2 linked regions of the Phenylobacterium zucineum HLK1 genome follow. The protein of the gene in region 1 binds, or shares a complex with, the protein of each later gene. Links are inferred from orthologs where the notes say so. Each region holds a gene or a part of one and is shown on either strand. Other genes may lie near its edges.

Region 1 (14,552 bases):
CCCGCAGGGAGGAGAGCCTTCCGGCCTTCTCCTGGACCCAGCTGGAACGGCAGCTCGTCGACCTGTCGGCGACGCCCGCCCAGGCGGACATGGCGCGGCACCTGGTGTCCGCCACGCGGAAGCTGGCGCCGTTCAAGCCGGCCGAAATGGTCCTGCGGGAGATCCTCTGCATGACCTGGGTCCTGCTGGACGAGAACTTCCGGCCGGACGCGGACGATGGCTCGGGCCCAATGAGCTAGGCCCCGCCGCCCGGCTGGGCGCCATCGTGGCAGTGGCGATCCTGACCGCGCTCGCCTTCGGCGGGATGCTGGCAGGCCTCCACGCGCTGCAGGCGCTGGCCGTCAATTTAACCTAACGGCTGAACGGCCGAGAAACCCTAGTTATCTGAAACTTGCGGCGCGTCGCTCCCTCGACGCGCATGGAGACGACTCATGCTTAAGCAACGTCGAATGGTCGCCGAGCAGATCGCCGGCGCCCTGTTCGAGGCCGAAGCCGCCATCGATGCGGCCCTGGCCAAGACCGCCCACCTGACCGGCGTCATGCCCAGCCTGCGCAAGCAGGCCGGCGCCTCGGCCCTCATCGGCCAGGACGCGGTCGAGCGCGCCAGCCAGGCCATCATGGCCCTGGCCGAGGCCCGCCGCGCCATCGTCGAGACCCACAAGGAGCTGAGCGTCGCTCAGGGCCAGATGGGCCTGGGCGCGGTGTCGTTCGATCCCGGCAGCGGCGAGAAGCCGGCCCCCACCGCGGGCATGCTCGAGCGGACCGGCGGCCGCCGTCTGCGCGAGATCCGCGCGGCCTAGTTCCGCGGGCTTCCGCCTGCCGGAGAGCCATGTAGATTGGGCCCTCGGTCACAGCCGGGGGCCTTTTCTTTCGTGCAGACGCTGGCGCTCCCGCCCTGGTTCGGCCTCACGCTCATGGCCGTGGTCTGCGGCGCCGCCGTCTGGAAGGGCGGCTGGGAGGAGCGCCTGACGGCCATGGCGTTCCTGATCGCCTGGATCGCCACGCTCATCGGCCGCGACCGCGAGTGGCTGGGGACCCAGTGGGGCGCCTTCGCCGTCGACGTGGTGCTCCTGGGTTTCCTCGTCGTCGTGGCGCTGAAGAGCGCACGTTACTGGCCGATCTTCGCCGCCGGCTTTCACCTGCTGTCGGTCGCCACCCACGCGGCGCGGATCGTCGATCCCCAGGTCGGCGCCTGGGCCTATGCGACGGCGTCGGTGATCTTCTCGCAACTGACGGTCTTCGCCCTCGCGGCGGGCGTGATCGGGGTCCTTCGCGAGCGTCAGAGCGCCGAAGCCGGCGCTGCCGCCGGCGCCACGCGCCGGTAGATCAGCGCCTCGGCCACGTGGACGCGGCGCACGGCGTCCGAGCCCTCCAGGTCGGCGATGGTGCGGGCGAGCCTGAGTGTGCGCGTCCAGCCGCGGGCCGACAGGCCCCCCGCCTCGGCCGCCCGGGCGAGCAGGGCGCGGGCCGGCTCGTCCAGCGCGGCGACCTTTTCCAGGAAATCCCCCTCGGCGCGGGCGTTGAGCCTCGCCCCCTCGCCGCCCTCGGCCTTTGCGGCCCGCTCGGCCTGCAGGCCCCGGGCCGTCGCGACCCGCGCGGCGGCCTCTGCCGTTCCCTCGGCGGGCGGCGGCAGGGCGAGGTCGGCGGCGGTCACCGGCGGGACCTCCACCTGCAGGTCGATGCGGTCCATCAGCGGCCCCGAGATGCGGCCCTGGTAGTCCGTCTGGCAGCGGGGCGCCCGGCCGCAGGCGCCGCGGCCCGGTCCGCCCAGGCCGCAGCGGCAGGGATTCATCGCCGCCACCAGCTGGAAACGGGCGGGATAGCGCACGTGGGCGTTGGCGCGGGCGACGACCACCTCGCCGGTCTCGATCGGCTGGCGCAGGGAATCCAGCGCCTGGGTCCCGAACTCGGGCAGCTCGTCCAGGAACAGCACGCCGTTGTGCGCGAGGCTGACCTCGCCGGGCTTGGCCTTCAGCCCGCCGCCGGTCAGGGCGGCCATGCTGGCCGAGTGGTGCGGATTGCGGAACGGCCGCGCGCGGGTGAGCTGGCCCTTGGCGATCAGCCCGGCGATGGAATGGACCATCGAGGTCTCGAGCAGCTCCTCCGAGGTCAGCGGCGGCAGCAGGCCCGGCAGGCGCGCGGCCATCATCGACTTGCCCGAGCCCGGCGGGCCGACGAACAGGAGGTTGTGGCCGCCGGCCGCGGCGATCTCCAGCGCCCGCTTGGCGTTCTCCTGGCCCTTCACGTCGCGCAGGTCGGGCTGGCGTCCGGCGTCCAGCATCGGCCCCGGCGCAGGCGGCGCCAGCACCTGCGTCCCGCGGAAGTGGTTGACGAGGGCGATGAGCGAGGGGGCCGCCAGGATCCGCGTGTCGCCGGCCCAGGCCGCCTCGGCCCCGCACGCCTCGGGACAGATCAGGCCAAGGCCAAGGCCGCCTGCGGCCACGGCGGCCGGCAGGGCGCCGGCGACCGGGGTGATGCGGCCGTCCAGGGCCAACTCGCCCACCGCCGCCCAGCCCTCCAGGGCGTCGGGCGGGATGACGCCCATGCCGGCCATGATAGCGAGCGCCACCGGAAGGTCGTAGTGGCTGCCCTCCTTGGGCAGGTCGGCGGGGGCCAGGTTGGCGATGATGCGCCGGGCGGGGAGGGCTAGGCCCAGCCCCGCGAAGGCGGCGCGCACCCGCTCGCGGCTTTCCGAGACGGCCTTGTCGCCCATGCCGACGAGGAAGAACTTGGGCTCGCCGCCGGTGAACTGGACCTGGACGTCGACCCGGACCGCCTCCACGCCGCGGAACGCCAGCGTCACCACCCCCGCGCTCATCTCAATCCCTTGTGGTCGCCTGAGACTTATCCACAAACAGCAGCACGGACCTGGGATCGGATCAAGAACGAAAATAGAACTTATGCGGTAATCAATACGCTTCCGACACTTACGCCGGGGTCTTGATGTGGAGGCCTAGGCCCCGGCGCGAAGCGCTTCAATGCGCGTCCAGAGCACCTCGGCGGCGTCCACCCCGGTGAACCGCTTCAGCGCCACGGCCCCCGTGGGCGAGGTGACGTTGATCTCGGTGAGGTAGTCGCCGATCACGTCGATGCCGACGAACAGCAGGCCGCGGGCCTTCAGCTCGGGGCCGATGGCGGCGCAGATCTCGCGGTCGCGGGCGGTGAGCTCCACCGGCTGGGCCTTGCCGCCGACGGCCAGGTTCGAGCGGATCTGGCCCTTCTCGGGCACGCGGTTGATGGCGCCCACCGGCTCGCCGTCCACCAGCAGGATGCGCTTGTCGCCCTTGGTCACCGACGGCAGGAACTTCTGGACGATGACCGGCTCGCGGCCGATCTGGGCGTGCAGCTCGAGCATGGCGTCGATGTTCGGGTCGTCCTGCAGGTGGCGGGTCACGCCCGAGCCGCCGCGGCCGTTCAGCGGCTTCATGACGATGTCGCCGTGCCGGGCGCGGAAGTCGTAGATGGCGTCCCGATCCTGGGTGATCAGCGTCGGCGGCTGCAGGCCCGGGAACTTGGTCACGAACAGCTTCTCGGGGGCGTTGCGCACCTCGCGCGGGTCGTTGACCACCAGCACCCGGGGATGGACCGCCTCCAGGAAGAAGGTCGTGTCGATGTAGTGCATGTCGAACGGCGGGTCCTGGCGCAGCAGGACGACGTCGAACTCGGTCAGCTCGGTCCGCCGCCAGGGACCGAGGCTCGCGTGGTCGCCGGCCACCCGCTGGACCGTCACGTCGCGACCGCGGGCGAAGACCCGGCCGTCCTCCATGGCCAGCTTGTCGGTCGTGTAGACGAACAGCGAATGGCCCCGGGCCTGGGCCGCCTCCATCATCAGGAAGGTCGTGTCGCCCTCGATGTTGACGCCCTCGATGGGATCCATCTGGACGGCGACCTTCAGCGACATGGCGTTCCCCCGGGACGTTGGCGTCCCTGCGACATAGGCCCGCCGGGGCCCGAGCGCCAGCGCCCCCGGTCGGGCCTGGGGTCAGTTCAGCCGCAGCCGGACCCGTTCGCGCTGGGCGCGGGCGGCCAGCGCCACGCCGCCGTCGATCGAGGTCGCCCGCTGCAGCGCCTCCAGGGCGCCGGCCAGGGCGCCCTGGCCCTCGCGGGCCGAGGCCACGTCCAGCCAGGGGCGGTGGTCGCCGGGATCCAGCAGCGCCCGCCGCAGGGCGGCCCGCTCGGCGCGGACGTAGTCCCGCACGGCGCTGGCGCGGGCGAAGATGATGTTCTGCAGGCGCATCAGCACGGCCCGGTCGCTGACCGGGGCCATCAGCCGGTCCAGGCGGTCGGCGACGTTGGGGGTGAGGCCGGCGTGCAGCGCCCGCCGCGTCAGCTCCGACGGCAGCACCACGCGGCCTTCCGAGAACGGGTCGAGGGCCAGCGGGCCCTCCTCGGTCTCGATCCGCAGCAGGAAGTGGCCGGGGAAGTCCACCCCCTTGACCGTCAGCCCGCAGCGGCGCGCCGCGTGCAGGTAGAAGATCCCCAGGGTGACGGCCAGGCCCCGGCGCGTCTCGGCGACGGTGATGATGTCGGCGTTGCCGAGGCCTTCGGTGGTGAACAGGTCGCCGGTCAGCCGCAGGTCGCCGGCCATGGTCTCGGCCAGGGCCTCTTCGGGGCTTTCGCGCTTCAGCCGCTCGCCCAGCCGCACGACGCCCTGCTGGGCCAGGTCGCGGGCGAGGCCGGCGTCGCGCGCCGGGTCCTCGTGGATGGCGCAGGCGATCGCGGCCTCCATCAGCGGGAACTCGCCCTCCGGGGCGGCGCCTGCGTCCAGCAGGATGGTCTCGGCTTCTTCGCGGTCCATTCCGGCGTCTGGGGATCCGTCGTTCACGCGCCCTTCCAGGCGTCGGGAATATGCATAGGAAGACGCCCGGGCGCGAGGGCCAGCAAGTCGAGGCGAACCGACGCACCCTGAAGCGCCGGGCGGCGGGCGGCGAGGGCTGCGCCGGCGCGCCGCAGGCGGTCGCGCTGGTCGAAGCCGACGGCCTCCAGCGCCGCCTCGATGGTCCCGCGCCGCTTGACCTCCACCACCGCCAGGATCCGGCCGCGCACGGCCAGCAGGTCGATCTCGGCGATCGGCGTCTTCAGGCGGAAGCCCAGGATGCGGTAGCCCCTCATCATCAGCCAGAGCGCCGCCACGACCTCGCTGCGCCGGCCCGAGAGCCGCGCCGCCGCCCCCCGCGCCCGGCGCGCCCCCTGGCGCACGCTCACCGCTTGAGCTCCAGGGCGCGCCGGTAGAGGTCGCGCCGGGGCAGCCCCAGGGCCTTGGCCACCTCGGCGGCGGCGTCGGCCGGCTTCAGGCGGGCGAGGGCCTCGGCGAGGGCGGCGTCGGCGTCGGCCGCGCTCGCCTCGGTCTCGCGGCCGGGCCCGACCAGCACCACGATCTCGCCCTTCGGCGCCTCGAAACGCGGGTCGGCGGCGAGCTCGGAGAGGCGGCCCCGCACGATCGTCTCGTAGAGCTTGGTCAGTTCGCGGCAGACTACCGCCTCGCGCTCGCCGCCCAGCACCTCAGCCATGTCCGCCAGGCTGGCCGCCAGGCGCGAGCCGCCCTCGAAGAAGACCAGCGTGGCGCGCACGCCGGCGACCTCGGCCAGGAAGGTCCGGCGGGCGGCGGACTTCGGCGGCGGAAAGCCCGCGAACAGGAAGCGGTCGGTCGGCAGGCCCGCCGCCGAGAGGCCGGCGAGCAGCGCCGAGGCGCCGGGGATCGGGAACACCGGATGGCCCGCCTCGGCGGCGGCCTTCACCAGCCGGAAGCCGGGATCTGAGACCAGCGGGGTGCCGGCGTCGGAGACGAGGGCCACGCGCTGGCCCGCCTCCAGGGCCGCCAGGGCCTTGGGAAGGGCGCGCGCCTCGCCGTGCTCGTCGCAGCGCTCCAGCCGCGCGGTCAGGCCGTAGGCCGAGAGCAGCTTGGCCGCCACCCGGGTGTCCTCGGCCAGCACGAGGTCGGCCTGGGCCAGGACGTCGAGGGCCCGCAGGGTCACGTCGCGCAGGTTGCCGATGGGCGTGGCCACCACATAGAGGCCGGGCGCCAGCGGGGCGTCGTCGAGAACGGGCGGGGGCAGGGCGCGGGCCATGCCCGGAGGCTTCGCCGCTTGCGGCCCCGATGGCAAGGCCGGCTAGGCCAAGAGCGCGCGGGTGACGGCGTCCAGCAGCCGTCGGCCTTCAGCCGTGGCGCGCAGGCGCGAGGGATCGTCCGCTAGGAGGCCCAGCTCGACCAGGTGGGCGATGCGCCCCTCGGGCAGCGCCAGCGCGGCGATCTCGTCCCGGCCCACGCCCTCGGCGATCCGCAGGCCGCCCAGCAGCCGCTCCTCGGCGGCCTCCACGGGCGTCAGGCGCTCGCGCGAGCCGCCGGCGCCTTCGATGTAGTCCGCAGGCCGCGGCGCCGCGAAGGTGGCCAGCCGGCCTTCGGGAGTCGTGATCCGGCCGTGCGCGCCGGGGCCGACACCGACGTAGTCGAGGCCCTGCCAGTAGACGAGGTTGTGGCGCGAGCGCGCGGCCTCCCCCCGGGCGTGGTTCGAGACCTCGTAGGCGTCGAAGCCGGCGGCCTCCAGCACCGCCTGGGTTGTCTCGAACAGCTCTGCGGCCGGCTCCTCGGCGGGCGGGACGATGGTCCCCCGCCGCACCGCCCGGTCGAAGGCGGTGCCCGCCTCGATGGTGAGCTGGTAGGGCGAGACGTGTTCGGGGCCGAGGTCGAGCGCCGCCGCCAGCTCCCCCGCCCAGGCCTGCGGCGTCTGGCCCGGCCGGGCGTAGATCAGGTCCACCGACAGCCGCGGGAAGGCGCGGGCGGCGGCGCGTGCGGCGCGTCGGCCCTCCTCCGCGCCGTGGTTGCGGCCGAGGAGCTTCAGCGCCTCGTCGTCCAGGGCCTGCAGGCCGAGCGAGAGGCGGTTCACCCCCGCGTCGGCGAACGCGGCGAAGCGGTCGGCCTCGGCGTCGGTGGGATTGGCCTCGAGGCTCACCTCCAGGTCGGCGGCCGGGGACCACAGGCGTTTGGCTTCGGCGACGATCTCGCCCGCCCAGGCGGGGTCCATCAGCGAGGGGGTGCCGCCGCCGAAGAACACCGAGACCAGCTCGCGCGGACCGGTCAGCGCCGCCTGGGCCCGCAGGTCCGCAATGATGGCGGAGGCCAGCGCCCGCGCCTCGGCCTCGCGGCCGCGGGCGCGGTAGACGTTGAAGTCGCAGTAGGGGCAGATGCGCGCGCAGTAGGGCCAGTGGACGTAGACCCCCACCGGGCCCCCGAGCGGCCGCGGCCGGCTCGTCACAACAGCGCGGCCTTCAGCTTGGCGAACGCCCGGGCGCGGTGGCTCATGGCGTCCTTGGCCGCCGGCTCCATCTCGCCGAACGTCTGGTCGAAGCCCTCGGGGACGAAGATGGGATCGTAGCCGAAGCCCCGCGTCCCCCGCGGCGGGAAGACGAGCATCCCGTCCACCCGGCCTTCCACCACGACCGCCGGGCCGCCTGGCCAGGCCACCGCCAAGGCCGAGGTGAACCAGGCCGAGACGTCCTCGGCGCCCGCCTCCTCCAGCCGTTCCTCGACCTTGCGCATGGCGGCGGCGAAGTCCTTCTCGGGTCCCGCCCAGCGGGCGGAATAGACGCCGGGAGCGCCGTCCAGCGCCGCCACGGACAGGCCGGAATCGTCGGCCAGGGCGATGAGGCCGCTGGCCTCGGCCGCCGCACGCGCCTTGAGGAGGGCGTTGCCGGAGAAGGTCGCCTCGGTCTCGTCGGGCTCGGACAGGCCGAGCTCGCCCGCGCTCACCAGCTCGAAGCGGCCGTCCAGGATCTCGGCCAGCTCGCGCGCCTTGCCGGGGTTGTGGGTCGCCACCACCAGCCGCGTCCCGGGCTCGAGCTTCAGGGCCATCGCTTAACTCCATCTTTACCGGCGCGGGACCATAGCGCCGCCCCGCCGTGTTGCATTGCAAAAATTTAATATCGTTACTCGATGTTCATTTGATCGAGAAACGATGCGGCTGTATCGATTATCGCCATAGGGACATCGGGTCCCGCCACCCAGATGCTGCAGCGCAGCATCCAACACAAGGAGCGTCGACATGCTTTCGTCCGCCATGAACTTCATCGACCGCGCCGCCATGAGCTTCGTGGTCGTCCTGGCCGCCTTCCCCATGCTGGCCATCGTCTCCAGCCACCTCTAGGCTCCGGCGCGTGGGGTTTGTCCGACCCGTCCCGGCCCCGCTCCCGCCCCTCTTCCGGGCGACGACGAGCGGGCCGCGGCGGGTCTAGACGTTCTTGGGGGTCGGCATGCGCGCCTTGGGTCCGGGTTCCGTCTCGAGCTTCCTGAAGATCATCCTCGACGTGGTGTTCGGCGCCCTGTGGATCGGCGTCGCCGCGCTCGCCCTCATCACGCTCGCGGCCGTGCTGCTGAGCTTCAACCCCGATCTCCTGTCGGGCGTCACCCTGGACTCCGAGGCCGGCGAGGTCGTCCGGCGCGGTCCCGTCCTCGCCGCCGGCCTGATGGCCGCCGCCCTCTATCTCGCCGGCATCCTGGTCATCGTGGGCTGCCTGCGCCGCATCTTCGCCACGCTGACCGCGGGCGATCCCTTCCATCCCGACAACGTCGCGCGCCTGCGCCTCATCGGCGTCATCCTCGCGGGCCTCGAGCTCGGCCGCTACGCCCTCTGGGCCCTGACCGCCTGGGCGCTGCCCGACGTCTCGGACGTCGAGCCCAGCTTCAGCCTCACCGCCTGGTTCTCGGTGCTGGTGGTCTTCGTGCTGGCCGAGGTGTTCCGCGAGGGCGCGCGCCTGCGCCGCGAAGCCGAGCTGACGATCTGACCATGCCCATCCGCGTGCATCTCGACCGCGTCCTGCTCGACCGGCGCATGTCGCTCACCGAGCTGGCCGACCGCGTCGGCGTCACCATCGCCAACCTGTCGATCCTGAAGACCGGCAAGGCGCGCGCGGTGCGCTTCTCGACGCTGGCGGCCCTCTGCCGCGAGCTCGACTGCCAGCCCGGCGACCTGCTGGTCTACGAGGCCGGCCCCGACGACGCGCCGCTGGACGAGGAGCTGGATTAGCCGCCGGTCGCGGCGCGCTGCAGCTCGCACAGCTCGCCGATTCCCTTGCGCGCCAGGGCGAACAGCGCCTCGAATTCCGCCTCGGAGAAGCCGCGCTTCTCGCCGGTGGCCTGGATCTCCACGATGTCGCCGGCGCCGGTCAGCACGAAGTTGGCGTCGGCCTCGGCGTTGGAGTCCTCCTCGTAGTCGAGGTCGAGGACCGGCGTGCCCGAGAACACGCCGCACGAGATCGCCGCCACCTGGTCGAGGATCGGATCGGTGGCTATCACGCCCTCCTCCAGCAGGTAGCGGGTGGCCAGCCGCAGGGCGACCCAGGCGCCGGTGATGGCGGCCGTGCGCGTGCCGCCGTCGGCCTGGACCACGTCGCAGTCCACGGTGATCTGCCGCTCGCCGAGCGCCTTCAGGTCCACCACCGCCCGCAGGCTGCGGCCGATCAGGCGCTGGATCTCCTGGGTGCGGCCCGACTGCTTGCCCTGGGCGGCCTCGCGCCGGCCGCGGGTGTGGGTGGCCCGGGGCAGCATGCCATACTCGGCGGTGACCCAGCCCTGGCCCTTGCCGCGCAGGAACGGCGGCACGCCTTCCTCCAGGCTCGCGGTCACCAGCACCTTGGTGTGGCCGAAGCTCGCCAGGCACGAGCCCTCGGCGTAGCGGTTGACGCCGGTTTCCAGGGTGACGGGGCGAAGCAGGTCGGGGCGGCGGTCGGACGGGCGCATGGCTTGGGAACTCTCGGAAGGACCAGGCGTCTTGCGCCGGTGGAGGCCGCGCTTATCCTAGATCAGGAAGGTCCAGTCCATGGGCGCCCCGAAACCGGTTTCGAACGCTGACGTGACCCATTCGATCTTCGCCCCTGGGGCCGGCCTTGCCGAGCTCGACGAGCGTGCGCGGGAGATCTTCCGCCGCATCGTGGAGAGCTATCTGGAGACGGGCGAGCCGGTGGGCTCGCGGACCCTGTCCAAGGGCGGCCTGCCGCTGTCGCCGGCCTCGATCCGCAACACCATGCAGGACCTGACCCAGCTCGGCCTCCTGGGCGCGCCGCACGTCAGCGCCGGCCGCCTGCCGACCCATGCGGGCCTGCGGCTGTTCGTCGACGGCCTGCTGGAGGTGGGCGACGTGGCCGAGGCCGAGCGGCGGGACATCGAGGCCCGCCTGCGCGCCCACGGCCGCAACTACGAGGACGCGCTGAACGAGGCCTCGGCGATCCTCTCGGGGCTGGCCGGCGGCGCGGGGGTGGTGGTGACGCCGATCCGCGACGCGGGCGTGACACACGTCGAGTTCGTGCCGCTGTCCGGCGAGCGGACGCTGGCGATCATGGTGTTCGACGACGGCACGGTGGAGAACCGGCTGATCCGCCGGCCGATGGGCGTGACCCCCTCGGCCCTGCAGGAGGCGTCAAACTTCCTCAACGCCCGCATGCGCGGCCGCACCCTGGCCGAGGCCAAGATCGACCTGAAGAACGAGCTGGAGCGAGCCCGCCGCGAGCTGGACGACACCGCCGCCCGCCTCGTCGAGGACGGTTTGGCGGCCTGGGGCGGCGGCGAGGGCGACGAGCGGGCGCTGATCGTCCGCGGCCGGGCGAACCTCTTGGAGGACCGCGAGGCGATCGAGGACCTGGAACGGGTGCGCTCCCTCTTCGAGGACCTGGAGCAGAAGGAGCAGCTGATCCAGCTGCTGGACGGGGTGCGCGAGGGCGAGGGCGTGCGCATCTTCATCGGCGCCGAGACGCGGCTGTTCTCGCTTTCCGGTTCCGCCGTGATCGCGGCGCCCTATATGACGGGCACCCAGCGGGTGGTCGGGGCGATCGGCGTGATCGGCCCGGCCCGGCTGAACTATGCCCGGGTCATTCCGTTGGTGGACTACACCGCCCGCGTGCTTGGCCAGGTGATGAACGCGTAAGACCAGGTAGGACATGTCCGAAGAGAACACCCCGCCCGAGGGCGGCGACGAGGCCTTCGATTTCGGGGGCGAAGACGTTGCGGCGCTGAAGGCGGAGATCCAGGCCCTGAAGGATCAGGTGCTGCGCTATGCGGCCGAGGCCGAGAACACCAAGCGCCGCGCCGAGCGCGAGGCGAACGACGCCCGCGCCTACGCCATCCAGAAGTTCGCCCGCGACCTGCTGGGCGTCGCCGACAACCTCGACCGGGCGATGACCGCCGCCCCCGCCGACCACGCCGACACGGCGGTGAAGAACTTCGTCGTCGGGGTCGAGATGACCGCCAAGGAGCTGCTGGGCGCCTTCGAGCGCAACGGCCTGAAGAAGATCGACCCGCCCAAGGGCGAGAAGTTCGACCCGCACAAGCACCAGGCGATGATGGAGCAGCCGGGCTCGGACGTGGCCCCCGGCGGCGTCATCCAGGTGCTGCAGCCCGGCTACGAACTCCTGGGCCGCCTCGTGCGGCCGGCCATGGTGGTGGTCGCGGCCAAGGCCGCGGGCGCGGCGTCCGACGGCGGCGGCCAGAGGGACGCCCAGGGCAATCCTTACGCCTCCGGTGAGGAGGACGGGTCCGGCGGGTCTTCAGGCGGGTCTGTGGACACCCGCGCCTAAAGACGGCGCCGCCTCTTTCCCGACCGGGGATTTTGGCTAATGTCGCAGGTCCCTTCCTTTCGGGGTGCGGGCGCCCGCGGTTGATTCGCGCGCCCGCATAGAGGCGAGCCGGGACCTAAGAATGAAGCTGACGATCGAACGCGCCGCGCTGCTCCGGGCCCTGGGCCACGTGCAGAGCGCGGTGGAGCGCCGCAACACCATTCCGATCCTGTCGAACGTGCTGTTGTCGGCCGAGCGCGACCGGCTGACGTTCTCGGCCACCGACCTCGACATGGAGATCATCGACGAGGCGATGGCTCAGGTGGACCAGCCGGGCCAGATCACCGCCCCGGCGCACACCCTCTACGAGATCGTGCGTAAGCTGCCGGAAGGCGCCGACGTCTCGCTGAGCTTCACGGGCGAGGACCCGCGGCTGGCGGTCCAGGCCGGCCGCTCGCGGTTCAACCTGCCGGTCCTGCCGGCGGGCGACTTCCCGGTGATGTCGGCCGAGGGCTTCTCGGGCCGCATGGGCGTGGACGTCACCGACCTCATCCGGCTGATCGACAAGACCCGCTTCGCGATCTCGGCCGAGGAGACCCGCTACTACCTGAACGGCCTCTACCTGCACACGATCGTGGTGGACGGCTCGCCGCGCCTGCGGGCGGTGGCCACCGACGGCTCGCGCCTGGCCCTGGCCGACATGCCGGCGCCGGAAGGCGCCGCCGGCGCGCCCGGCGTGATCGTGCCGCGCAAGACGGTCGGCGAAGCCCGCCGCCTGCTGGAGGACGCCGGCGAACAGGTCGAGCTGCAGGTCAGCCCGCAGAAGATCCGCTTCGAGTTCGACGGCGCGGCCCTGACCTCCAAGGTCATCGACGGGAACTTCCCCGACTACGCGCGGGTGATCCCGAAGGACAACAACCGCATCGTCATGGTCGACGCCAAGCTGTTCGCCCAGGCGGTGGACCGCGTGGCCACCATCTCGGCCGAGAAGAGCCGCTCGGTGCGCATGGCCATCGAGGCCGGCAAGGTCGTCCTCACGGTCCGCAACATGGAGGCCGGCCAGGCGGTCGAGGAGCTCGAGATCGACTACGACGGCGAGCCCTTCGAACTGTCGTTCAACGCCCGCTACCTGCTGGACATCACCGATCAGATCTCGGGCGAGCAGGCCGAGCTGCGCTTCGGCGGCCCGAACGACCCGGCCCTGGTGCTCGATCCGGCCGACGCCGACGTCCAGTACATCCTGATGCCGCTCCGGGTCTGACGACCCGCCCTCTCCCCCTCGTGGGGAGGGACAGCGCGCCGAAAGGCGCGCAGGGTGGGGGAGTCACGATCACGCGCCGCATCGCCGGATAGGCCGCCCCACCCGTCTCGCTGCGCTCGCACCCTCCCCAGCGGGGAGGGAAGTCAGTGTCCGTGCGGGCCTTCGTAGACGCCCGGCGCCAGGCGCTCGTCCTCGGCGCCTTCGCTGCCCTCGGCCAGCACGAAGCGGCGGTCGCAGTAGGGGCATTCGACGAAGGTCGCCTCGCCCATCTCCAGCCACACCCGCGGATGGCCCAGGGCGCCGCCGACGCCGTCGCAGGCGATGCGGCCGGAGCGGACGGTCACCACTTCGGGCGGGGGCAGGTCGGGCGTCACCGCCGGCTTGGCGGGCGCCGGCTCGGGCCGCTTCTGCGCCTTGGCGGACTTGGCGGACACGAGTTTACGGGCCATCGGAAAACCAACCTCTGAAGCCGCCGCCTTGGCTCGGGCGCGGCGTGGGCCTACCTATGCGACCGCGGCTTTCGCCGTCAACGACGGCCCTCCCCAAAGTTGGACTCCATGGACCTTCCAGAATACGCGATCGAGGCCAGGGGCCTGGTCAAGACCTACGCCGCCACCAAGACCACGCCCGAGATGCGCGCCCTGAGGGGCCTCGATCTGGCCATTCCCCGGGGATCCATCTTCGGCCTCCTGGGACCGAACGGGGCGGGCAAGTCCACCTTCATCAACATCCTGGCGGGCCTGACGAAGAAGACCTCCGGCACGGTCCGCATCTGGGGCCGCGACATCGACGAGCGGCCCAGGGACGCGCGCGCGGCCATCGGCGTGGTGCCCCAGGAGATCGCCGCCGACCCGTTCTTCACCCCGCGCGAGGCGCTGGAGGTGGCGGCCGGCATGTACGCCGTGCCGAAGTCGGAGCGCCGGACCGACGAGCTGCTCGCCGCCCTTGGCCTCGCCGACAAGGCCAAGGCCTACGTCCGCCAGCTCTCGGGGGGCATGAAGCGGCGGCTGATGGTGGCCAAGGCCATGGTCCACAATCCGCCGGTGCTGATCCTCGACGAGCCCACCGCCGGGGTCGACGTCGAGCTGCGCCGCCAGCTCTGGAACTATGTGCTGGAGCTGAACCGCCAGGGCGTGACCATCGTGCTCACCACCCACTACCTGGAAGAGGCCCAGGAGCTCTGCGACCAGATCGCCATCGTCAACCGCGGCCAGGTGGTCGCCTGCGAGCCGACGACGACCCTGCTGCGCCGCATGGACACCCGCAACGTGCTCGTCACGCCCGAGTCCCCGCTGGCGGCCGCCCCCGACCTGCCGGGCTTCGAAACGAAGCTGCTCCGCTCGGGCGGCTTCTCGGTCGGCTACCGCACGGGCCAGTCCAGCGTCGAACAGGTGCTGGCCGCGATCCGCAAGGCGGGGATCCACATCAAGGACATCTCCACCGAGGACCCCGACCTCGAGGACGTCTTCGTCTCCCTCACCTACGCCGCCGAGGAAGCCGGCGCGATCTGAGCGCGGCGGTTTCCTTGCTGCGCTCGAACCCTCTCCCTGCCTCTCCCTCTCCGCTTCGCGGGGGGAGAGGAGAAGAAGGCCGTCCGCTCACCCCGTCACCGTCCGGATGTCCGGCCACACGTAGGGGACCTCGTGGACCGGGGTCCCGCCGGGGCCGGGCTCGCGCCGCGCCGGTTCGGGCTGGCCTCCCAGGTGCTCGTAGAAGCCGCGGGCGCCGTAGTTCTCGCGCAGCACCGAGA
Region 2 (14,772 bases), 2.4 Mb from region 1 along the record:
TGGCGCCATGATCCGCTTCGGCGTGGACTTCGGCGGAACCAAGATCGAGGCCGCGGCGCTGGACGCTGACGGCCGCTTCGTCGCGCGGGTGCGGGCGCCGACCCCGAAAGCCTATGACGAGGGGCTGGAGGCCGTGGCCGAACTCCTGGCCGAGGCCGAGCGGCAGGCCGGGGCCAGGGCCGAACGCGTCGGCGTGGGCGGGCCGGGCTCGCCCTCACCGGCCGGCGGACTGATGCGCAACGCCAACTCCACCCAGCTCAACGGCCGCCCCTTCCCGGCCGACCTGGCACGGATGCTGGGGCGGCCGGTGCGCTACGAGAACGACGCCAACTGCCTGGCGCTCTCGGAGGCGACCGACGGCGCCGGCGCGGGCGCCGAGCTGGTGTTCGCCGTCATCCTGGGAACCGGCTGCGGCGGCGGGATCGCCATCGGCGGGCGGCCGCGCACCGGCCGCAACGCCGTGGCCGGCGAGTGGGGCCACACGCCCCTGCCCTGGCCGCGCCCCGACGAGCTGCCGGCGCCGGAATGCTGGTGCGGCCGCCGCGGATGCCTGGAGCTGTGGGTCAGCGGTCCCGCCTTCGCCCGCGACGCGGGCCGCCCCGCCGAGGCGGCCGCGGCCGCCGGGGGCCCGCCGCTGGACCGGTACATCGACCGGCTGGGGCGCGGGCTCGCGGCCGTCGTGGACGTGCTGGACCCGGACGTGATCGTCCTGGGCGGCGGCATGTCGAACGTGGAGGCGCTTTACGACCGGCTGCCGGCCGCCATCGCCCCGCACGTGTTCTCGGACGTGTTCGCGACGCCGGTGCGCCGGGCCGCGCACGGGGACTCCTCGGGCGTGCGCGGCGCTGCATGGCTGTGGCCGCGATGAAGGCCCTCTGCCGCGATTGCCTCTGGACGGGGGAGGACCAGCCGCGCCGCTGTCCGGCCTGCGGCTCGCCGCGGATCGTGGCCCACGAGGAGCTGGGCGCGCTGTCCATCGCCCACATGGACTGCGACGCCTTCTACGCCAGCGTCGAGAAGCGCGACCGGCCCGAGCTGCGGGACGTGCCGGTCATCGTCGGCGGCGGGAAACGCGGCGTCGTCACCACCTGCTGCTACATCGCCCGGATCAAGGGCGTGCGCTCGGCCATGCCGATGTTCAAGGCGCTGAAGGCCTGTCCGGAGGCCGTGGTGATCAAGCCCGACTTCACCAAGTACCGGGCCGAGAGCAGGCGCATCCTGGGCCTGGCGGGCGAGCTCACCCCGCTGATCCAGAACCTGTCGCTGGACGAGGCGTGGATGGACCTGTCCGGCACCGAGCGCCTGCACGGCGCCCCGCCGGCCGTGACGCTGGCCAGGCTGCAGGCGCGCATCGAGGCCGAGACCGGCCTGACCGTCTCGATCGGCCTCGCCCCCAACAAGTTCCTGGCGAAGATCGCCTCCGACCTCGACAAGCCCCGCGGCTTCTCGGTGATCGGGGGGAAGTCGGCGCAGGCCTTCCTCGCGCCGAAGCCGGTCTCGATCCTGCCGGGCGTGGGCCCCGCCATGGCCGCCTCGCTCGAGAAGGCCGGCTACCGCACGGTCGGCGACCTGGCCCGGGCCGACGCGAAGGCCCTGGCCGAGCGCTGGGGCGCCCATGGCCTGCGCCTTTCGCAGCTGGCCCACGGCCAGGATGCGCGCACCGTCAATCCGAACGAGGCGCGCAAGGGGATCAGCGCCGAGACCACCTTCAACGAGGACCTATCGGGGCTCGCCGACCTCGAGGACCAGCTCGCGCCGCTGTGCGACAAGGTCGCGCGCAAGGCCCGGGCCGACGGCGTGGCGGGGCGCGTGGTGACGCTGAAGCTGCGAACCACCGACTTCCGGATCGTCACCCGCCGGCGGACCCTGCCCGTCGCCACCCAGACCGCCAAGACGCTGTTCGCGGTCGGCCGGGAGCTGCTGGCCAAGGAAGCGACGGGGCGGCCCTGGCGGCTGATCGGCATCGGCGTCGCCGACCTGGTGGACGCCGAGACCGCCACCGCCGACTTCTTCGCCGAGGCCGAGCGCCGGGCCCTGGCCGGCGAGAAGACCCTGGACGTGCTGCGCGCCAGGTTCGGCAAGGATGCGGTGACTTCGGGCAGGATGCTCAAGGCCAAGGCGCTCAACGAAGAGTGATCGCAGGCCCCAACCCCGGGTGGCGGAGCCGCTCCGGTCTGGGGCCGTTCACCCCCGGCGTGACGATTCGACCCTTCCAAATGACCGCATCTTCCATATCTAATCGAAGTGGACGCATCCTCGGCGACCACAGGAGATCGAAGGCATGAGCGAACGCAAGGAAGGTGACTCCGGCGCCGGCGTTCGGTCAGCGGTGATCACCCAGACGAAGCCGAAGACGCAGAAGCCCGCGATGTACCGGGTTCTGCTTTTGAACGACGACTACACGCCGATGGAATTCGTCGTGTACGTACTTGAGCAGTTCTTCAATAAGTCGCGCGAAGACGCGACTCGCATAATGCTACATGTCCATCAACACGGCGTGGGTGTGTGCGGAGTCTACACATACGAAGTGGCGGAAACAAAAGTGGCCCAGGTCGTTGATACGGCGCGGCGGCACCAACATCCGCTGCAATGCACCATGGAAAAGGATTAAGGCCCTTTGCCTTCATTTTCGCGCCAGCTCGAAGAGTCCCTGCACCGCGCGGTCGCCTACGCCAACCAGCGTAAGCATGAATACGCCACCCTGGAGCACCTGCTGCTCTCTCTCGTGGACGACGAGGACGCCGCCGGCGTCATGCGCGCCTGCGACGTGGACCTGGGCGCGCTGCGCACCACCCTGACCAACTACGTCGACAACGAGCTCCGCTCGCTGGTCGTGGACGACGGCGAGGACGCCAAGCCCACCGCCGGCTTCCAGCGCGTGATCCAGCGCGCGGTGATCCACGTCCAGTCCTCGGGCCGCGAGGAGGTGACCGGCGCCAACGTGCTGGTGGCCATCTTCTCCGAGCGCGAGAGCCACGCCGCCTACTTCCTGCAGGAGCAGGACATGACGCGGTACGACGCGGTGAACTACATCGCCCACGGCATCGCCAAGAAGGCCGGCGCCACCGAGGCCAAGCCGGTGAAGGGCGCCGAGGACGACGAGAAGCCCCAGGTCAAGACCGGCGGCGAGGCGCTCGAGGCCTACTGCATCAACCTCAACGAGAAGGCCAAGCAGGGGAAGGTCGACCCGCTGATCGGCCGGATGGCCGAGGTCGAGCGCTGCATCCAGATCCTGTGCCGGCGCACCAAGAACAACCCGCTGCTGGTGGGCGACCCCGGCGTCGGCAAGACCGCCATCGCCGAGGGGCTGGCGCGCAAGATCGTCAACAAGCAGGTCCCCGAGGTCCTGGCGAACGCGACCATCTTCTCGCTCGACATGGGCGCGCTGCTGGCCGGCACGCGCTACCGCGGCGACTTCGAGGAACGCGTGAAGCAGGTCGTCAAGGAGCTGGAGAACCACCCCGACGCGGTCCTGTTCATCGACGAGATCCACACGGTGATCGGCGCCGGCGCCACCTCGGGCGGGGCCATGGACGCCTCGAACCTGCTGAAGCCGGCGCTGGCCTCGGGCACGCTGCGCTGCATGGGCTCGACGACTTACAAGGAGTTCCGCCAGCACTTCGAGAAGGACCGGGCCCTCGTCCGGCGCTTCCAGAAGATCGACGTGAACGAGCCGACGATCGACGACACGATCAAGATCCTGAAGGGGCTGAAGTCCTACTACGAGGAGTTCCACAAGCTCCGGTACACGAACGACGCCATCAAGGCGGCGGTGGAGCTGTCGGCGAAGTACATCACCGACCGCAAGCTGCCCGACAAGGCGATCGACATCATCGACGAGGCCGGCGCCTCGCAGATGCTGCTCCCCGAGGGCAGGCGGAAGAAGACCCTGGGCGTGAAGGAGGTCGAGGCGGTCGTCGCCAAGATCGCCCGGATCCCGCCCAAGTCGGTGTCGAAGTCCGACACCGAAGCGCTGAAGCAGCTGGAAGGCGACCTGAAGCGCGCGGTCTACGGCCAGGACGAGGCCATCGAGCAGCTGTCCGCCGCCATGAAGATGGCCCGGGCCGGCCTGCGCGACGCGAACAAGCCGATCGGCTGCTACCTGTTCACGGGCCCGACCGGCACCGGCAAGACCGAGACCGCCCGCCAGCTGGCCGGCACCCTCGGCATCGAGCTGCTGCGGTTCGACATGTCGGAGTACATGGAGCGCCACACGGTCAGCCGCCTGATCGGCGCGCCTCCCGGCTACGTCGGCTTCGACCAAGGGGGTCTGCTGACCGACGCGGTCGACCAGCATCCGCACGCCGTGGTCCTGCTGGACGAGATCGAGAAGGCTCACCCGGACGTCTACAACATCCTCCTGCAGGTCATGGACCACGGTCAGCTGACCGACTCCAACGGCAAGAAGATCGACTTCCGCAACGTGGTCCTGATCATGACCACCAACGCCGGCGCCGCCGACGCCCAGCGCAACGCCATCGGCTTCGGCCGCGGCAAGCAGGACGACGAGGTGGAAGAGGCGCTGAAGCGGCAGTTCACGCCCGAGTTCCGCAACCGCCTCGACGCGATCGTGCACTTCCACGCGCTGACGCCCGAGATCATCCGGCAGGTGGTGCTCAAGTTCGTCATGCAGCTGGAGGCCCAGCTGGCGGACCGGCACGTCACCATCGAGACGGACGACGAGGCCGCCGACTGGCTGGCCAAGAACGGCTTCGACGAGCTCTACGGCGCCCGGCCGCTGGCCCGGGTCATCCAGGAGAACATCAAGAAGCCCCTGGCCGACGAGATCCTGTTCGGCCGGCTCACCAAGGGCGGCCACGTCAAGGTGGTGCTCAAGGACGGCAAGCTGGCGTTCGAGATCGAGGGCCAGACCCGCGAACCCGGCGCCCCGGTGGTCGAGAAGCCCGCCGAGGAGACCGAGCCGGTCGACTGAGCGGCGGTCTACGAGGAAAAGCGAAGGGCCCCGGAGAGCGATCGCAGAGAGCGATCTCCGGGGCCTTGTCGCGTCAGCTGATCTTCGCCGAGATCTGCTCGGCCAGCGCCTTCAGCTCATCCATGTCGGCCATGCCGCCCGAGGCGTGGCGGCCCACCGGCACGCCTTCCCAGCGCGGGATGATGTGGACGTGCAGGTGGTAGATCGTCTGGCCCGCCGGCGCGCCGTTGAACTGGGTGATCACCAGGCCGTCGGGGTTCAGCGCGGCCCGCACCGCCTTGGCCACCCGCTGGACGCCCAGGATCAGGTGGGAGAGGCGTTCGGGCTCCTCCTCCAGCAGATTGCGCGCCGTCGTGTGCTTGGGGATCACCAGCGTGTGCCCCCTGGACTGCGGGAAGACATCCATGAACGAGAAGACGTGCTCGTCCTCGAACACCCGGGCGCAGGCCATCTCGCCGCGCAGGATCTTCGCGAAGATGTTGTCGGGGTCGTAGGCGCCGTCCAGCATGGGTCACTCCTGATCAACCCAGCGCTCGTAGCAAATCAGCCGCCCTGCCGGAACGGCGAGAACTCCTCGGCGAGCCATTCGATCTCCTCCTCCACGCCCGCCCGCTCCTGCTCGAGGAAGCGCTCGACGGGTCCGCGGAGCGCGGGATCGGCGATGTAGTGGGCCGAGTAGACCGGCGTGGGCAGGTAGCCGCGGGCGATCTTGTGCTGGCCCTGGGCCCCGGCCTCGACCCTCTCGAGGCCCTGCGCGATGGCCCACTCGATGGCCTGGTAGTAGCAGAGCTCGAAGTGCAGGAAGGGGATCTCCTCCACGCAGCCCCAGTGGCGGCCGTAGAGGCAGTCGTCGCCGATCAGGTTCAGGGCGCCCGCGACCCAGCGCCCCTCGCGCCGGGCCATGACCAGCAGCACCCGGTCGGCCATCCGCTCGCCCAGCAGCGAGAAGAACGGGCGCGTCAGGTACGGCCGGCCCCACTTGCGCGAGCCGGTGTCCATGTAGAAGCCGAAGAAGGCGTCCCAGTGCTCTTCCGTGAGGTCGCCGCCGGTGAGGCGGACGATCTCCACCGGCGCCTGCGCCTCGCGTCGCTCGCGGCGGATCGTCTTGCGCCGGCCGGACGACAGCGCGCCCAGGAAGTCCTCGAAGTCGCGGTAGCCGCGGTTCCGCCAGTGGTACTGCTGGCCCTCGCGCAGCCCCAGGCCCTGGTCGCCCATCCAGCGCCACTCCGCCTCGGTCGGGAAGTTCACGTGCAGCGACGAGGCGCCGTACCGCTCGCAGACCGTCAGCGCCCCGCCCAGCAGGAGCGCCCTCGCCTCGCCCGCCGGGACGTCGGGGCGGACCAGCAGCCGCGGCCCCGTCGCCGGGGTGAAGGGCGCAGCCGACAGCAGCTTGGGATAGTAGCTCCCGCCGGCGCGCTCGTAGGCGTCGGCCCAGGCGTGATCGAAGACGTACTCTCCCTGGCTGTGGGACTTCAGGTACAGCGGCATGACCGCCGCCACCCTCCCCGCCTCGTCCTCCACCGACAGGTGGTGCGGTCCCCAGCCCTGGCGCTCGACGGCGCATCCGGCCGCCTCGAGCGCGTCCAGGAAGTCGTAGTGGATGAAGGGATTGCCGAGGTGCGCGGGGTTCCTGGCGCAGGCGTCCCAAGCCTCGCGGCCGATGTCGGCGATGCGGCGGGAGACGTTCACCGCCGGCTTCAGGCTCACGCCCTGAACCCCTCGAAGATCAGGTTGTCGCAGCCGTCCTTCACCGCCTCCCACTGCTCGGGCTCGCGGACGGTCCAGGCGATCACCGGCATTCCCTCGGCCCGCAGGCGGGCGGCGTTCTCGCTGGGCAGCATGTCGAGACCCAGAGCGAGGAAATGCGGCCGGGCGATGGCCACGTGTTCCAGCCCGGCGAAGGCCCGCCGCAGCTCGGGCGGCATCTCCTTGCGGTCCTTGTAGGAATAGCTGTCCAGGCCCCGCAGGACGCCGGGATAGCGCTCGGCGAACCAGGCGTGGGAATAGGGATTGAAGCCGATCACGCAGAGCGGACCGTTGTGGTCGGCGATCACCTCGTGCACCCGCCGCTCCAGCGGGCCCACCTCGCCCGGCGGGGTCTTCAGCTCGACGTGGACCATGGCGCGGTGGCCGACGATGGCCAGGGTCTCGAGCAGCGTGGGGATCTTCTCGTCCGAGCCCTTCAGGCGCAGGTCGGCGAGGTCGGCGGCCGACAGGTCCCGGACCCGGCCGGGCCGGCCGGTCATCCGCTCCAGCGTCTCGTCGTGGAAGACCACCGCCTCGCCGTCGGCGCTGAGCTGGACGTCCAGCTCGATGCCGTAGCCGGCGGCGCAGGCCGCCTGGAACGCAGAGAGCGAGTTCTCGGGCGGCCCGTCGGGGCTCCAGAGCCCCCGGTGCGCGATCGGCGGGTGGAAGAGAAGGTCCCAGGCCTCGCCGAAGCGCGATCTCACGACAGCTGCACCACCGCGTCGACCTCGACGGCGAAGTTGAGCGGCAGGCGGTAGACGCCCACGGCCGAGCGGGCGTGCCGGCCAGCATCGCCGAGCACCTCGACCATCAGGTCCGAGCACCCGTTCACCACCTGGGGGATGTCGAAGAAGTCCGGGCCGGCCTGCACGAAGCCGCCCAGCTTCACCACCCGGCGCACTCTGCCGAGGTCGCCGTCGCAGGCCGCCTTCATCTGGGCCAGCAGGTTGATCCCGCACAGCCGCGCGGCGCGCTTGGCGGTCTCGGCGTCCACGTCCTCGCCGACGACGCCCTTGATCCCGCCCGAGGCGTCGACCGAGACCTGCCCCGAGATATGGACGAGGTCGCCGACGCGGACGAACGGAACGTAGTTGGCCACCGGGGCGGTGGGCTGCGGAAGGGTGATGCCCAGCTCGGCCAGGCGCTGTTCGATGTTCGACATGGCCGAACCTCTAGCGCCCGCCCGCCCATGAGAAAAGGGCATGAGAAAAGGGCCGGTCCCTTGCGGGCCGGCCCTCGTCTCGATCGAACTCGCGGATGGTCCTAGCGGACGGCCTGCAGCTTCTCGACGGCGGCGGTCATCCGCTCGTTGAGCGGCTTCATCGATTCCTTCATCGAGGCCGACACCGTCTCGGTCATCTTGCCCATCTCGGCCATGTAGGTCTCGAGGGCGGTCTTGGCGAAGGCGGACTGCAGCTCCATCACTTCCTGGACGCTCTTGGCGCCGGCGAGCGAGCGGGCCGCGTTCACCTGGTTGTCGAAGGCGCTCTTGGAGAAGGCCATCGCCTGCGCGCCCAGGGCTTCGGCGCCCTTGGTGGCGGCGGTCACCGAGGCGACCACGGCTTCCAGGTTCTGCTTGGAGTGGGCGTTCATCTCGTTCAGCGCGGCCAGGGTCTTCTCGACGCCGTCCTTGAAGGCGACGTTGCTGGCGGTGGTGAACTGTTCGACGGTGGTCTTAGCGGCTTCGGCGGCGGCCATGGGGCGAACTCCTGACGAATGGGGAGGAAGCGGACTTGCGAGGCGCAATGCCCCAACGGAAACGTAGGCTCTTGTCCCATGTTGCAGTGCAGCAGTCAAGGAAATTGTGCAGCGCACAATGACCGTCTGCACACGTCCTGCGCAGGCGCGGCAATTCGTCCTTTCAACATCTGTTTACTCTGCATCAAGGCTACGGCTGTCATGGTAGGCAGCTCACGGCGGCGCCGTAGCCGCCCCAACGCTTTGATTCGACGGACGAAGCATGTTCCAGCACGCCCGCCGCCTTGTGCTTTCCCTGGGTCTTGCCGCCGCCGCGGCGTTCGGCGCGATGGCGCCCCCTGCGCAGGCGCAGATCCCCTATCAGATGCTCGCGCAGACCTCGTCGAAGTACGCGGCCATCGTCGTGGACGCGAAGACGGGCGAGGTTCTGTACGAGAACCGGGCCGACAGCCCCCGGTACCCGGCGTCGATCACCAAGGTCATGACGCTGTACCTGACCTTCGAGGCGCTGGCCTCGGGCAAGATCGACCTGGACGACCGGGTCGTCTTCTCGCCGCGCGCGGCGGCCCAGCCGCCGACGAAGCTGGGCGTGCGGGCCGGCGACTCCATCTCGGTGGACGAGGCCATGAAGGCCCTTGCCACCAAGTCGGCCAACGACGCGGCCGTCGCCCTCGCCGAGAAGCTGGCGGGCACCGAGCAGCGCTTCGCTGCGCTGATGACCCTGCGGGCGCGCGAGCTCGGCATGACCGACACCAACTTCGCCAACGCCTCGGGCCTGCCCGACAGCCGCCAGGTCTCGACGGCGCGTGACATCGCGATCCTGTCGCGGGCGGTGATGCGGGACTACCCGCAGTACTACAAGCTGTTCAGCCTCCAGTATTTCAACTTCCGCGGCCAGACGATGCGCAACCACAATGGCCTGCTGCACCGGATGGACGGCGTCGACGGGCTGAAGACCGGCTTCATCAACGCCTCGGGCTTCAACCTGGCCGCGTCGGCCGTGCGCGACGGCCGCCGCCTCATCGCGGTGGTCCTGGGCGGCCCCACCAGCCGCGCCCGGGACAACAACGCCGAGAGCCTGCTGCTGACCGGCTTCGAGGTCCTGGACCGCCGCGCTCGCGGCGAGGACATCCAGGTGGCCCAGAGCTTCTTCGAGTCCCCGATGACGGGCGGCCGCGTTCAGCCGCAGACCGCCCAGGGCGACGAGGACAGCATGAAGATCGTGCTCGCCTCGACCGCTCCGCCGATCCGCGCCTCGAAGGTCGAGATCGTCGAGAAGGGCAAGTGGACGGTCCAGGTCGGGTCGTTCTCGAGCCGGTCCGACGCCAAGGAGCAGCTCTCCATCGTCGAGAAGCGCTTCGGCAAGCACTTCGGCAAGGCCAAGGGCGTCGCCGAGAAGTCCGGCGGCAAGTACCGCTCGCGCTTCTCCGGCTTCTCGGAGAAGGCCGCCAAGGACGCCTGCCGGGCGCTGAAAGCCAAGAAGCAGCCCTGCATGGTCCTGCCGCCCAGGGCGTGAGCGGGACCTGAATGGAGAGAGGAAAAGGCCCCAGGCTCGCCCGGGGCCTTTTTCTGTGGGGTCAGCGGCCCAGCAGCCGGTCCCGGGCGACGTTGAGCTGGGCCGCCAGGCCCGCCGTGCCGCCCTTGTCGGGGTGGGCCAGGCGCATCAGCCGGGTGTAGGCCGCCTGGATCTCGGCCGGAGAAGCGCCCTCCTCCACCCCCAGGATCCGGCGAGCCTCGGCGGCGGACATGCGGGCCGACGGCGCGGGCGCCGCGCCCGTGCGGCGCGTCGAGACCGCGAAGCCCAGCCCCACGACCACCAGCACGATCGCCAGGCCCCAGCCGCCGCGGACGCCCGCGTAGGCGGCGCCGGCGAAGCAGACCACCGCCGCCGCGGCCGACAGGAACCGCCACTCGCGGCGCTTCAGGACGGGCTTGCCGCGCGATGCGAAGAGGAACAGGCCCAGGAGCAGGAACCCCAGGGCGAGATAGCCGAGCATCCGGCTATTCCGCCGCCATCCTCTCGCTCTCGTCCAGACCCGTGAAGCCGAGCGCGCTCATCAGCGCCCGCAGTTCCTGCCGCGCGGCCACGTGCTGCAGCGACATGGCCACGGGGCGGATCGCCGGCGACAGGTCTGCCACCGTCAGGCCGAACGGGAAGAGCTCGCGGTAGATCACCCGGTCGCGCAGGCCGGGGCCGACGCGGAAGCCGACCTTGCGGGAAAGCGCCGTGACCCGCTCGTCCAGGCGCTTGCGGTTGCGGGCTTCGGTCGGGGCCAGACGGTTGCGCAGCACCACCCAGTCGATCTGCTTGCCGGTGCGGGTCGCCCGCTCCTTGCGGCTGTTCCACACGGTCTCGGAATAGAGGCTGTGGCGCTTCAGCTCGAGCGTCACCGGGTCGACCTGACCCAGCATGTCGAAGTCGACGAAGCTGTCGTTCATCGGGGTGACGATGAGGTCGGCGAGGCCGTGAGCGGCCCGGCTGATCGCCGTGTCGCTGCCGGGCGTGTCGATCAGCACAAAGTCAGCCTCCCCCGCCACCTCGGCGAAGGCGGCCTCGAAGCGCGCGAGCTGCTCGGCGTCGGGCGCCTTGGCCAGCGCGTCCCCCGCCGAGCTGATGGCGTGCTCGACCGGCATGGGCGCCTCGGCCCCGTTCGCCGCCAGCCAGGCGCGACGGTTCGCGAAGAACCGGCCCAGGGTCTGCTGGCGCAGATCCAGGTCGAGCACCGCGACCTTCGCTCCGCCGTGCAGCAGCGCGGTCGCGATGTGGATGGCGATGGTGGACTTGCCCGCACCGCCCTTTTCGTTGCCGACCACGATAACGCTGGCCTGGCCCATGCCCCTCAGCTCCCACAGCCCAAGAGTCGTTAACCGACTCACCTATGCTACGTGAGCCCGCGCCGCCGAGCGCCGTCAACGCGCGGATCATCGCGGGCTGTGGATGGACTTGGGCCCCGCCCCTCGCCATAAGCCCGGCCATGCCGCTGCCGATCGTCCGCACCGTCGCCGAGCTCCGCGCCCGGGTCGCCGCCTGGAAGGCCGGCGGAGAGCGGGTAGGCTTCGTCCCCACCATGGGCGCGCTGCACGAGGGCCACCTGTCGCTGGTGCGCCTGGCCCGGACCAGGGCGCAGCGGGTGGTGGCGAGCGTATTCGTCAATCCGACCCAGTTCGCCCCGAACGAGGACTTCGACGCCTACCCCCGGGACGAGGCGCGCGACGCCGCCCTCCTGGCGAGCGCCGGCTGCGACCTGCTGTTCGCCCCGACCCTGGCCGAGATGTACCCCGAGGGCTTCGCGACCACCGTCACCGTGGCCGGCGTCTCAGAGCCGCTGGACGGTCAGGCGCGGCCGGGCCACTTCACGGGCGTCGCCACCGTGGTGACCAAGCTGCTCAACCAGGTCCAGGCCGACGTCGCGGTCTTCGGCGAGAAGGACTACCAGCAGCTCCAGGTGATCCGGCGCCTGGTCCGCGACCTCGACATGCCCGTGGAGATCGTGGGCGGCCCGACCGCGCGGGCCGACGACGGCCTCGCCCTCTCCTCGCGCAACGCCTACCTCGCCGCCGAGGAGCGGCCGGTGGCGGCGCGGCTGAACCAGGTGATGCGCGAGGCGATCGCCGCCCTGAACGCCGGCGAGGCCGTAGCGGCGGTCGAGGCGCGCGCGGCCGAGGCGCTCGCGGCGGCCGGCTTCGGGCGGATCGACTATGTGGAGGTGCGCGACGCCGGCGACCTCTCGCGCCTCGGACCCGGCCCGGTGGACCGTCCCGCCCGCCTCCTGGCGGCCGCCGTCCTCGGACGGACCCGGCTGATCGACAACATGGCCGTCTAGAGGCCTCCCGCGGCCCCTCGCCGCACGACAATCGGCGCCGGAGGGCTGCGGCCCGCCGCACCTCTAGGCTCCCGCGCGCCGGCGAAGGGCTCGCCGGGAGTCGGGATCGAAGTTCATGGCCTTCTTCAAGTACGACGGCTCGGTGGCCGTCGAGACCGCCGCGCCGGTGGTGCAGTTCTACGGCACGCCCGGCGCCGACGTCCTGAGCGGGACGTCCGCGGCCGAGGGGTTCTGGGGCGGTCCCGCCGACGTGATGAGCGGCGGCGCCGGCGACGATTCCTATTGGCTGAAGTCGCGGCTGGACCGTGTGGTCGAGGGCCCGGCCGGCGGCGTGGACAAGATCACCGCCTGGCACAGCGTGACGCTCGCCGACCATCCCTATGTGGAGAACCTCTCCGTTTCCGGGGACCGGCTCTACGCGGCCGGCAATGCGCTGGACAACATCGTCGAGGGCGGCCCGGGCGGCCAGCAGGTCTACGGCGGCTTCGGCCAGGACGTCCTGATCGGCGGCGCCGGCGCCGACGTCTTCATCGTCCATCGCGGCGAAGGCAATGACGTCATCCAGGACTTCAACGCCGCCGAGGACAAGGTGCGGCTGAAGGCCGGGCTCTCCAGCTTCGCGCAGGTCCAGGCCAGGCTCTCCCAGGCGGGGACGGACGTGAAGCTCGACCTCGGGGGCGGCGACGGCCTGATCTTCCGCAACCTGTCCGCGGGCCAGCTGACCGCGGCCAATTTCCAGCTGGAGCTCGACCCGGCGGCGCTGGGCGCCCGCACCTTCGGCGACGAGTTCTCGGGCGCCCTCTCCCTCTGGGATCCGGAGAGCAATCCGGGCGGGGTCTGGCGCCCCGACTACGGCTACCAGGGGCCTCAGGGGGTCGGCAGCTACACCCTCGTCAGCAACGACGAGAAGCAGATCTACACCTCGCCGTATTTTCGCGACCACAACGGCGACTTCGCCGAGACGCCCTTCTCGCAGGCCGGCGGCGTGCTCACGATCACCGCCCGGGCGAGCGCGAACCCGGAGATCTTCGGATACGGCTACACCTCGGGCCTGATCTCGACCAAGCCCAGCTTCGCCCAGACCTACGGCTACTTCGAGATGCGGGCGGACCTGCCGGACGCCGCGGGCGCCTGGCCGGCCTTCTGGCTGCTGCCGGCCGACGGCTCCTGGCCGCCGGAGCTGGACGTCATGGAGGCGCTCACCCACGATCCGCGCGGGACCTGGACGACGCAGCACTCCTCCATCGGCGGCCACGCCTCTAGCGGACAGCTGAACTACACGCCCGACACCGCCGACGGCTTCCACACCTACGGGGCGCTGTGGGGGCCGGGCGAAATCGTCTGGTACGTGGACAACGTCGAGGTGTTCCGCTCGGCGACCCCGGCCGACATGCACAAGCCGATGTTCATGATCGCCAACCTGGCCCTCGGCGGCTGGGGCGGGGCCATCGACGGCGCGGCGCTGCCGGCCGAGTTCAGGATCGACTACATCCGCGCCTATGCGCTGGGCGATGCGCCGGCCGCCCCGCCCTCGTCCGGCGGAGGATACGGCGGCCTGAACCTTGTCGCCCCGGCCGAGGGCTCCTTCCTGCAGGGCGGCGGGGCGGCCGACACCCTGCAGGGCGGCGGGGGATCGGACACCCTGCGCGGCGGCGACGGCGCCGACCTGATCTACGGCGGCGACAGCTTCGACGACACACACGGCAACTGGGGCGAGGACACCATCTACGGCGGCGGCGGCGGCGATTGGGTGGTGGGCGGCCAGGGGAACGACCGCCTCTTCGGCGAGGACGGGGGCGATGCGGTCCTGGGCAACCTCGGGAACGACACCCTCGACGGCGGCGCCGGGAATGACGTCGTGCGCGGCGGCCAGGGTCACGACCTGATCCAGGGCGGGGACGGCGACGACTTCATCGCCGGCGACCGGGGCGATGACACGCTCTCGGGCGGCGCCGGGGCCGACGTGTTCCACAGCTTCCAGGGGGCGGGCCTGGACCGGATCCTCGACTTCAATGCGGCCGAGGGCGATCGCGTGCAGGTCCTGGCCGGAACGCCCTGGAGCGTCAGCCAGGTGGGCGCCGACACCGTCGTCACCCTGGGCGCGGGCGACGCCATCGTACTGGTCGGGGTGTCCGCCTACGCCCTGCCGGAGGGCTGGATCTTCGCCGCCTGAGGCCGATTCGAGACCACCTGCCGCAGGCGTCGCACGGGTCGCATGCGGCAGGCGGCCACAGCGCCACTGCGGCAAGGCGCCACAGTAGAGCTACGATCCGGGCCAAGAACAAGCTTCACCATTACTCGAACCGTCGACGCAATAAGGCAGCGCTTGTTTCCGAAAAAGTGGCGCGTCGATAGCAACTTAGTCAGCAAGCTTGACCATTTCATACGCCGCAACTCTATCAGTCTACGCGTGCAGGTTGCTGCGAAACGCGAATTGCAACCGAGTCAACCTGTGACAAACCGCAAGACGACATAAACCGTCTTCCCTTCCACTTTCCCGGTGCTGCGACGCGGACGGGCTTCGCAGACGACGGCGGCGTCGGGGCCGCCACAACACTTCGGACGGGAAGA

The links.
Region 2: the proteins of dnaN (region 1) and PHZ_RS07190 are in contact, whole or in part, in a solved structure (PDB 1OK7), measured with the Escherichia coli proteins. The link is inferred for Phenylobacterium zucineum HLK1 from one-to-one orthologs.

Annotation. Positions count from the first base shown.
Region 1 is NC_011144.1:3,921,988-3,936,539, reverse strand. The notes cover bases 10,963-13,742. They hold dnaN (DNA polymerase III subunit beta), read left to right. Parts: upstream 10,963-11,683; coding sequence 11,684-12,802; downstream 12,803-13,742. Other genes in these bases: PHZ_RS19160 (ABC transporter ATP-binding protein), read left to right, coding at 13,360-13,742; PHZ_RS19165 (zinc-finger domain-containing protein), read right to left, coding at 12,946-13,251; grpE (nucleotide exchange factor GrpE), read left to right, coding at 10,963-11,562. Outside these bases: PHZ_RS23670 (hypothetical protein), read left to right, coding at 1-239; PHZ_RS19240 (hypothetical protein), read left to right, coding at 432-800; PHZ_RS19235 (hypothetical protein), read left to right, coding at 873-1,325; PHZ_RS19230 (YifB family Mg chelatase-like AAA ATPase), read right to left, coding at 1,280-2,818; gshB (glutathione synthase), read right to left, coding at 2,954-3,901; PHZ_RS19220 (SirB1 family protein), read right to left, coding at 3,983-4,798; PHZ_RS19215 (YraN family protein), read right to left, coding at 4,822-5,199; rsmI (16S rRNA (cytidine(1402)-2'-O)-methyltransferase), read right to left, coding at 5,202-6,068; radical SAM family heme chaperone HemW, read right to left, coding at 6,111-7,220; rdgB (RdgB/HAM1 family non-canonical purine NTP pyrophosphatase), read right to left, coding at 7,250-7,849; PHZ_RS19195 (DUF2975 domain-containing protein), read left to right, coding at 8,248-8,778; PHZ_RS19190 (helix-turn-helix domain-containing protein), read left to right, coding at 8,781-9,020; rph (ribonuclease PH), read right to left, coding at 9,017-9,733; heat-inducible transcriptional repressor HrcA, read left to right, coding at 9,813-10,913; more of grpE, read left to right, coding at 10,927-10,962; more of PHZ_RS19160, read left to right, coding at 13,743-14,313; PHZ_RS19155 (GNAT family N-acetyltransferase), read right to left, coding at 14,401-14,552. UniProt on the Escherichia coli protein: Confers DNA tethering and processivity to DNA polymerases and other proteins. Acts as a clamp, forming a ring around DNA (a reaction catalyzed by the clamp-loading complex) which diffuses in an ATP-independent manner freely and bidirectionally along dsDNA.
Region 2 is NC_011144.1:1,470,368-1,485,139, reverse strand. Bases 1-3,000 are described here. They hold PHZ_RS07190 (DNA polymerase IV), read left to right. Parts: upstream 1-864; coding sequence 865-2,136; downstream 2,137-3,000. Other genes in these bases: clpA (ATP-dependent Clp protease ATP-binding subunit ClpA), read left to right, coding at 2,618-3,000; clpS (ATP-dependent Clp protease adapter ClpS), read left to right, coding at 2,282-2,611; PHZ_RS07195 (ROK family protein), read left to right, coding at 8-868. Also shown: more of clpA, read left to right, coding at 3,001-4,933; PHZ_RS07175 (HIT family protein), read right to left, coding at 5,007-5,441; PHZ_RS23550 (GNAT family N-acetyltransferase), read right to left, coding at 5,477-6,640; PHZ_RS23545 (glycerophosphodiester phosphodiesterase), read right to left, coding at 6,637-7,383; PHZ_RS07160 (RidA family protein), read right to left, coding at 7,380-7,841; PHZ_RS07155 (phasin family protein), read right to left, coding at 7,943-8,377; PHZ_RS07150 (D-alanyl-D-alanine carboxypeptidase), read left to right, coding at 8,640-9,893; PHZ_RS07145 (J domain-containing protein), read right to left, coding at 9,955-10,374; PHZ_RS07140 (division plane positioning ATPase MipZ), read right to left, coding at 10,379-11,212; panC (pantoate--beta-alanine ligase), read left to right, coding at 11,353-12,201; PHZ_RS07130 (family 16 glycosylhydrolase), read left to right, coding at 12,317-14,374. UniProt on the Escherichia coli protein: Poorly processive, error-prone DNA polymerase involved in translesion repair and untargeted mutagenesis. Copies undamaged DNA at stalled replication forks, which arise in vivo from mismatched or misaligned primer ends.